2 regions of the Paenibacillus sp. FSL R7-0198 genome follow, and region 2 is predicted to be linked to the other one. Evidence: riboswitches for the same ligand, from Rfam matches in the RefSeq annotation. Region 2 holds a riboswitch; the other holds the start of a gene.
What was found. A riboswitch is a leader RNA that binds a small molecule or an ion and turns the genes downstream of it on or off. The one in region 2 is predicted to bind glycine.
Positions count from the first base shown of each region.

Region 1: linked by a shared signal. The riboswitch ahead of gcvT (glycine cleavage system aminomethyltransferase GcvT) and the one ahead of sdaAB (L-serine ammonia-lyase, iron-sulfur-dependent subunit beta) in region 2 are both predicted to bind glycine.

Region 1 is NZ_JBBOCB010000001.1:2,040,865-2,045,085, forward strand. It holds gene gcvH (glycine cleavage system protein GcvH) at 316-708, opposite strand; glycine riboswitch at 1,054-1,176, shown strand; glycine riboswitch at 1,180-1,280, shown strand; gene gcvT (glycine cleavage system aminomethyltransferase GcvT) at 1,497-2,633, shown strand; gene gcvPA (aminomethyl-transferring glycine dehydrogenase subunit GcvPA) at 2,630-3,985, shown strand; gene gcvPB (aminomethyl-transferring glycine dehydrogenase subunit GcvPB) at 4,123-4,221, shown strand, end outside.
Region 2 is NZ_JBBOCB010000001.1:4,203,813-4,208,033, forward strand. It holds gene MKY87_RS18335 (phosphotransferase enzyme family protein) at 1-1,001, shown strand, start outside; glycine riboswitch at 1,357-1,481, shown strand; glycine riboswitch at 1,486-1,621, shown strand; gene sdaAB (L-serine ammonia-lyase, iron-sulfur-dependent subunit beta) at 1,734-2,423, shown strand; gene sdaAA (L-serine ammonia-lyase, iron-sulfur-dependent, subunit alpha) at 2,413-3,351, shown strand; gene MKY87_RS18350 (YhgE/Pip domain-containing protein) at 3,616-4,221, shown strand, end outside.

The sequences.
Region 1 (4,221 bases), 2.2 Mb from region 2:
GCGTACTTTCGTCATGAACAATGATGACAACATTAGGTTATGTAATCGTTTTAATTGATGCATAATGGCTGAACCCATTGGTACACAAGGCTTTTCTTGCCTATGACTTTTATCATTTCCAAAATCAATTTCTAACCTATAGCTTGGTCTAATCAGGCGATTCACATCCACAATCTGCTTCAATCCGCATTGGAAACCATTCTCGGAAAGCACAAAAAACCTGTGCAAGCCTCAGGCTCACACAGGTCGAAACAATATGAAGCAGATCTCATTTTGTTTATAAAATGTATGTTAATAAGTACAAGTTCGTTGATACTATTCTTCCGTATGTTTACGATACGCGTCTGCATTCATCAATGTAGACAATGCTGCTGTCAGATCTCCCTCAACACGGATTTCAATCATCCAGCCTTCCTCGTATGGAGAGCTGTTGACAAGTTCAGGGGAGTCCTGCAACGAATCATTCACTGCAATAATTGAACCAGTGACGGGAGAAAACAAGTCCGAAACCGTTTTGACCGATTCGATCGTTCCAATGCTGTCCTCTGCTTTTACATTGGTTTCAAGGTCAGGCAATTCCACAAACACAATGTCACCCAGCTGATGCTGCGCGAACTCGGTAATGCCAATACGTACAGTATCCTCCCCTACGGTTTGCACCCATTCGTGCTCTTCACTGTACAGGAAATCACTTTTCAATTCGCTCATCGATATCCGCCTCGCTTTTCATTAAATGAGTGCATGCGTTCTTTGACCTTAACCTTTTTCCCAGAACATAGCGTATGATATTTTTGATTCAAATGTCAAGATACCTCACAATTTATTTATTGATCACCTCTAAATCCTGTAACCCGATTACACTCTTTCTTCATATACTGGTGAATATTAGAATAGTAAGCGCAGTCTTTTTAAATACACGAACAATAACATTTAAGATAAATTAAATATTCGGTTTTTTAGTTATGATATATGACATCGTTCTTGACATCGGTAGTGGATTCACGTTTTAATGAGAGGAGTAAATGTGTTTATTGGACTATGTTATACCCGCGGATGAATGTAAAGGGAGAGATTACCCGTGACACCCGATTCGGGATGTACATGAGGTAACGCCGAAGGAGTAAACCACCGATAAGCGGGGGTGAATCTCTCAGGCAAAAGGACTTTTACGGGACGCAACTCTGGAGAGCATCTATTCGCCCTGAGCGGGCGTTATGATCACCCAAGGGGAAACCTGCTGCACAAGGCAGCGGGGTAACTCTCAGGTACAAGGGACAGAGCCTTAGAATACAGCGTGCTACTTGGCATGCCGATTCTTTGGCCTGTCCTTTTCCTTTTTCCCAAAAAACGAAAAACAGGATGTAGAACGGCGCTGTCATAGCTGCCTTACCATACTTATCTACGAAAAATCTCTGCTGAAAAATGTAAAAATACCCTGGTTCATTGATCCACGATTGTATATCCGGCCGGTTGACGGCCCATGACGAGGTGATTTGATGTCCGATTTGCTTAGAACACCACTCTTCCCACTGTATCAGCAATACGAAGGCGTACGGTGCATTGATTTTGGAGGCTGGGAGCTTCCAGTGCAATTTAGCGGAATCCAGAAAGAACATGAAGCGGTGCGTGAGCGTGCTGGACTGTTTGATGTATCCCATATGGGCGAATTCACAGTACAGGGTGAGCAGGCTGAAGTTTTTTTGCAACAAATGACGACCAATGATGTGACCACGCTGATTCCCGGTCAAGCCCAGTACACCCTGATGTGTTACCCAGATGGCGGTGTGGTGGATGATCTGCTCGTGTATAAGCTGGAAGATCAGCATTACATGCTCGTTGTTAACGCCTCTAACATCGACAAGGATTGGGCGTGGCTGCAAGAGCACCTGATCCCTGGCGTAAGCATGACCAACGATTCGGAGCAGACGGCGCTGCTCGCCTTGCAAGGTCCACTGGCTGTAGACATTATCGGGAAAGTTACAGATACGGATATATCCTCGATTGAGCCTTTCCGTTTTGTACAGCAGGCAGAGGTATGCGGCGTTAAATTACTGTTGTCCCGTACAGGTTATACCGGTGAGGACGGCTTTGAACTATATGTACCTGCAGATCAGGCCGCTGTGGTCTGGAATGGATTAATGCAAGCCGGAGAAGGTCACGGACTCGTACCAACCGGACTTGGTGCCCGGGATACACTGCGCTTTGAAGCAAGGCTCCCCCTGTATGGACAGGAATTGTCGGCAACCATCTCTCCGCTCGAAGCTGGCGTAGGCATGTTTGTGAAGCTGAATGCCGGACCTTTTATCGGATACGAAGCCTTGTTACAGCAAAAAAATGACGGGCCTGCCCGCAAATTGGTCGGCATCGAAGTGCTGGAGCGTGGTATTCCCCGCCCCCACTATCCGATTTACGCCGAAGGCGTACAGATTGGTGAAGTAACAACAGGCACGCAATCACCTACATTGAAGCGTAATCTGGGGCTTGCTCTCATCGACAGTAAATACGCTGCGCTGGGAACCCCGCTTGAGATTGAGATCCGCGGCAAGAAACTAAAAGCCGAGGTTGTGAAGACCCCTTTTCATAAACGGACACGTACGTCAAAGACACCTACTCAAGGAGCTGATCAAGCATGAGCAAGCACCGTTACATTCCCATGACCGAGCAAGATCAGAGCGCCATGCTCGCAACCATCGGTGTGGATACGCTGGAGGAACTGTTTCAGGACATTCCGCAGGAGATTCGTTATCAGGGCGAGCTGCCCGTATCCTCCAAACTTGATGAATATGCGCTGACACGTCACATGTCCAAACAAGCTGGTGCCAACGCCAATTTCGAAACACACGCCAGCTTCCTCGGCGCAGGCATATACGATCATCATGTTCCTTCCGTTATCAATCATGTCATTTCCCGTTCCGAGTTCTACACCGCCTACACACCTTATCAGCCTGAGATCAGCCAAGGTGAACTACAGGCCATTTTCGAATTTCAATCCTACATCTGTGAATTAACCGGTATGGCTGTAGCCAATGCCAGTATGTATGACGGCGCAACTGCCTTTGCAGAAGCAGGTAATCTGGCCGCAGCGGCAACTCGTCGCAAACAGCTCATCGTATCCCGTACCGTTCATCCGGAAGCCCGTCAGGTATTGCAGGCATATGCGCACGGATTAAGTCTGGAGATTGTCGAGATTGGTTATAAGGATGGAGTAACTGACTGGGATGCTCTGCAAGCCGCCATATCGGACGATACCGCTGCTGTCATGATCCAGAGTCCGAACTTCTTTGGTGCTGTGGAAAATGTGAAGCAGGCTGCCGACCTCGTGCATGCGCACAAGGGCCTGCTCGTTGTAAGTGCCAACCCGCTATCGCTGGGTCTGCTGGAAGCCCCAGGCAAGCTGGGTGCTGACATCGTTGTAGGTGATGCGCAGCCCCTCGGCATCGCCGCTTCACTCGGCGGCCCGACATGCGGATATTTCGCCGTATCCCAGCCTCATATGCGCCGAATTCCTGGCCGAATTGTAGGCCAGACCACCGATCGCAACGGCAAGCGTGGTTTTGTACTCACACTGCAAGCACGTGAACAGCACATCCGCCGCGAAAAGGCGACATCCAACATCTGTTCCAACCAGGCTTTGCTTGCACTCAGCGCATCTGTGTACATGTCCATCATGGGTAAACAGGGCATGATCGATGTCGCGGATCTGAATTTGCAAAAGAGTCATTACACCCTGAATACATTAACTGCAATTCCTGGAGTTGGCCTTACTTTTAATGCACCAACATTTAATGAGTTTGTGATTAAACTTCCTGAAGGAACAGACTTGGATACTCTTCAGTTGAAACTGCTGGATGCAGGCTTTATTGGTGGCTACGAACTCGGACGTGATTATCCGGAGCTTGCCGGACATATGCTGATTGCTGTTACGGAACGGCGCACTAAGGAAGAGATTGACGAATTCGCACGAGCATTGGAGGGATCACTGTGACTCAGGAAACGACGACGACAACGACAACATCGGTACAAGGACAATCGGTAACAGGTACCTCTTTCTCCACTTCGGCTCAATCTGAGACAGATACAACATTCAGTGCACAGACCTTATCTCCTGCTCCGGAACAATCATTGATTTTTGAACTCAGCAGCCCTGGACGTGTCGCTTATTCCTTGCCAGAATGTGATGTTCCTCGTCAGGCTGCCGATACGTTGATTCCCCGGGAAATG
Region 2 (4,221 bases):
CGGATCAGATGTCTTACGACCATATGGCAGCTCAGATTATACAGAACTACACTATTGAGAAACCTGTCGTTTCATATATTCGTCATAATGAGAATCTGACGTATCATGTCGTCGATGAAGCAAGCGGGCAGAAGTATCTGCTACGTATCCATCAAGCCGCATATGCAAGTATGACAGGCATTCAGCATACGCTTCCTGCGCTGGAGGCAGAGATGAACCTGCTTCATGAGTTAAATGCAACGACGGCATTGCGCGTGCAGCATCCGGTACGGAATGTATCGGGAGACTGGGTCACGGTATGGAAAAGTGAAGCGGGTAAAGAAATCTGCTGTACAGTACTGGAGTGGATTGAGGGAAGGGACATCCAGCAGGGAGAACGCCTGACAACAGAGCAGATCTATGATCTGGGGGCACAACTGCAGATGCTTCATCAATATGGGCGTGAGCAGAATCAGACAGATCGAACAAAGGTGCGGCCGGCATATGGCAACATCCATGAGAACTTGGTCATGCTAGGGCAGCTGGAGGAAGGCGTCCGACTTGGGATTTTTACAACGGAAGACTTCGATCTGCTTCGTGAGACGTTTGAGAACATTAATGAACAGTTAGAAACATACCCGCAGCACGCAGGGACATGGGGGATCATTCATGGGGATATTACTCGCAACAATCTGCTGATAACGGATCAGGGGATATCCATGATTGATTTTTGTCTACACGGTTATGGTTATTATCTTTTTGATGCCGGAGGGGCAGCACTTATGTTTAATCGGGAGGAACGTGACATATTCTTATCCGGTTATACCCAACAGATCGCGCCACTGACGGATCGTGATATCCGATTAATGGAAGGGTTCATGTTGATCTTTACACTGGGTTATTATGCCTTTCAGATGGCGAATGAGTCGAGGCACGAATGGATGAAAGATCGCATGCCGAAGCTATGCAGCAAGTATTGCAGACCTTATGTACAGAACAAGAGTATCTTCTACGAATTGTGAATTATAATCCAGATGTGCAGACTCGGATGGGTTAGTGAGCAGTGTGGATCAAAGATTATGGTTGCCTGAATACCCGAACGGTTTCATGGACAATATCATAAATAATAGTAAGCACATCATTGATTGAAGTAGAACGAAATGAGCTGTTTAAAAGATCTTTTTAACGTATTAATGTAATGAAAGCTGACAAAATATTCTGGTTTTCATCGGTTCAATCGAAAATGAAGGAAATACATCCAAAGAAATCGTCAAGTTTGTTGACACTGATCTTCCGGTCGATTAATCTTAATGAAGAAGAAATTAATGACTTCCATGACTGTTCTGACATAAGCTCAGAATGGTTCCATATAGCGGATGATAACGAGCGGGAGAGATCTGGATTAGCCGAGCAAAATGGCTAGTGCTCAGGCACCGAAGGAGCAAGCTGCTGCGCACCCGGCGCAGTGGTTAATCTCTCAGGTAAATGTACCATCGTTGGACGCAACTCTGGAGAGTGCGCGAACTGCGCCACCCAAGGGGTATATGATCAGTCAGACCGGTGAACTTGTCTGTAATCGCAGGCAATGCACCTTGTCGTGAGACACTGCTGATCGTGAAACTCTCAGGTATCGAGGACAGAGAGAGGGCCTGAGGCCTTCTTCTGTCCTTTTTTGATGTCATCATTCAGTAAATAAGGAACAATATGGATTAGATTCTGGATGTAAATGACGAATACAATTGGAGGGTTATAAAGTGCGATTTAAAGATGTTTTCTCAATTATTGGTCCGTCCATGACAGGGCCTTCAAGTTCACATACAGCTGGAGCGGCAAGGCTGGGAAGAATCGCTCGTCAGTGGCTGGGATGTACGCCAGAACGTGCCCGGCTGACGTTATACGGTTCATTCGCTGACACCTATCAGGGGCACGGAACAGATCTGGCACTGATCGGCGGTCTTTTGGACTATGTCACAGACGATCCACGTATCCCGGATGCAGAGCAATACGCAGAGGAAGCAGGCATGGAGGTTGAGTTTTATACAAGTGGCCTGCCTGCTCCTCATCCGAATACGGTCAAAATTGAGTTGTGGCATGGAGAACGTGCCTGCTCCTTAATCGGTGCATCCATTGGTGGTGGCAGTGTATCGGTGCATGCGATGAATGATTTTCGTGTTCAGATTAGTGGTGAGTTTCCAACACTCGTTCTGCGACATGCAGACAAGGCAGGGGTGCTTGCATCGGTAACGTCCACGATCAGTTCATCCGGGGTTAACATCGGCTATATGCAGGTGGACCGGAAAGCCCGTGATGGCGAAGCACTTACCGCGATGGAAATGGATGGTGTGCCTAATCCTGATATGCTCAAGCGTCTAAGGGAGCTGGACCATGTGTTAGACATTCGTGTCATTGATTTGAAGAGAGGAGTTGATTCGGATGCGATTTAAACATTTACACGAACTGAATACGATCTGTACAGCGGAATCCAAAACCATTGCTCAGCTGATGATCGAGGAGCAGGTTCAGGAGACCAATACACCGGAAGCGGATGTTGTGAAGCAGATGTCTGAATATTATCAGGTGATGAAGGAAGCGGTACGCAAAGGGTTAACGGAAGATACAACATCACGCAGTGGGTTAACCGGTGGGGACGGGAAAAAAATGGCCGAGTACATTCGCAAGGGTGAGACTTGTTCAGGAGATGCTTCCGCACTTGCCATGGCGTATGCCCTGTGTGTATCTGAAGTGAATGCCTCCATGGGTCGGATCGTGGCAACACCAACAGCTGGTTCCTGTGGCATTATCCCGGGTGTGTTTATCAGTTCACAAGAGCGGTTTGGCTGGACGGACGAACATTTGGTGAACGGGTTGTTCTGTGCGGGAGCGATTGGTTATGTTATTGCCAACAATTCATTTATCTCCGGTGCCGAAGGTGGCTGCCAGGCGGAAGTGGGTTCAGCTATCGGCATGGCTGCGGGTGCCATGGTTGAACTGCGTGGAGGTACACCGGAACAGGTAGTTCATGCCGTTGGTTTGGCGTTAAAAAATACACTGGGCCTGATCTGCGATCCGGTTGCAGGCCTCGTTGAAATTCCTTGCATCGTCCGTAATGGACTGGGTGCGGTTACGGCGCTGGCTGCGGCTGACATGGCCCTGGCCGGAGTGCGTAGCGCCATTCCGTCAGACGAAGTCATCGACGTCATGCTGGAAGTAGGCAGCGCGATGCCGAGCCGCCATCGGGAGACAGCCCAGGGCGGGTTGGCCCAGACACCAACCGGCCGCAAAATGATGCAGAAGTTGGCTAAACCAAAGGCAAAGCGTGCAGAGCCTGAGCAGGAGTCTCCTGCTGAAAATGACGTAGAACCTAAGGCATAAATAGGATTGATATGAATTAAATCTAACACTAACTCGTGATACCATGAGCCTTGATTATTAGAGGTGAAGAAGAGTTCCTTACATGATACGAAAAGCCGATACATACCTTCCTGGTGAAGAGATGTATCGGCTTTTTTTTGTCTTTTTCCAACGAAGAAAAACAAAAAACATTGACGACATATATATCGTATTGATATATTAACTATTGTCATATATCAATACGATATATATGAGAGCGAAACAAAATTAAAGGAGATGGATAGAATGAAAGGAATTTTCCAGACGAGTCTACTGTTTTTGAAAAACGGAGCCACCATTGTAGGTTTAATTACGGCCGTGCTGTTCCAGGTTTTTTTTAACATCATCTGGCTTAGTGGATATGATCAGGTTAATGAGAGAATGACTGAGCTAGCTGTCACCATCGTGAATGAAGATGGGGTAGCGGCTGAACCGGTAGCCGAGTCTTTGGCGGCAGGTCTTAATTTCGAGATCAAACCATCTGAATCGATGCAAGAAGCACGACAGATGTTAACGGATCGGGATGTGTACATGATTATTGAGATTCCATCAGGTTTCATGCAGCAGGCAGAAGACTTGTCGAAGCCGATTGCAGTTAAGTATGTGATGAACGAATCAAACGTGGCTACCGTGAAAAGTGTGATGCAGAACGTAGCCGCACAAGTTACAGCGACGTTGAACCGTGAAGTACAAGAGAATGGCATTCGCGGAGTGCTGAATCAGTCCGGTATGACTGCTGATCAGTCCGATGCGCTTGCGGTAGGGTTGTCTTCACGCGTGGAGGCAGAGGTGGAGCGACTGAATCCTGTTGATAATTTTGCTTTCTCCATGGTACCGATGTTGATTGTAACG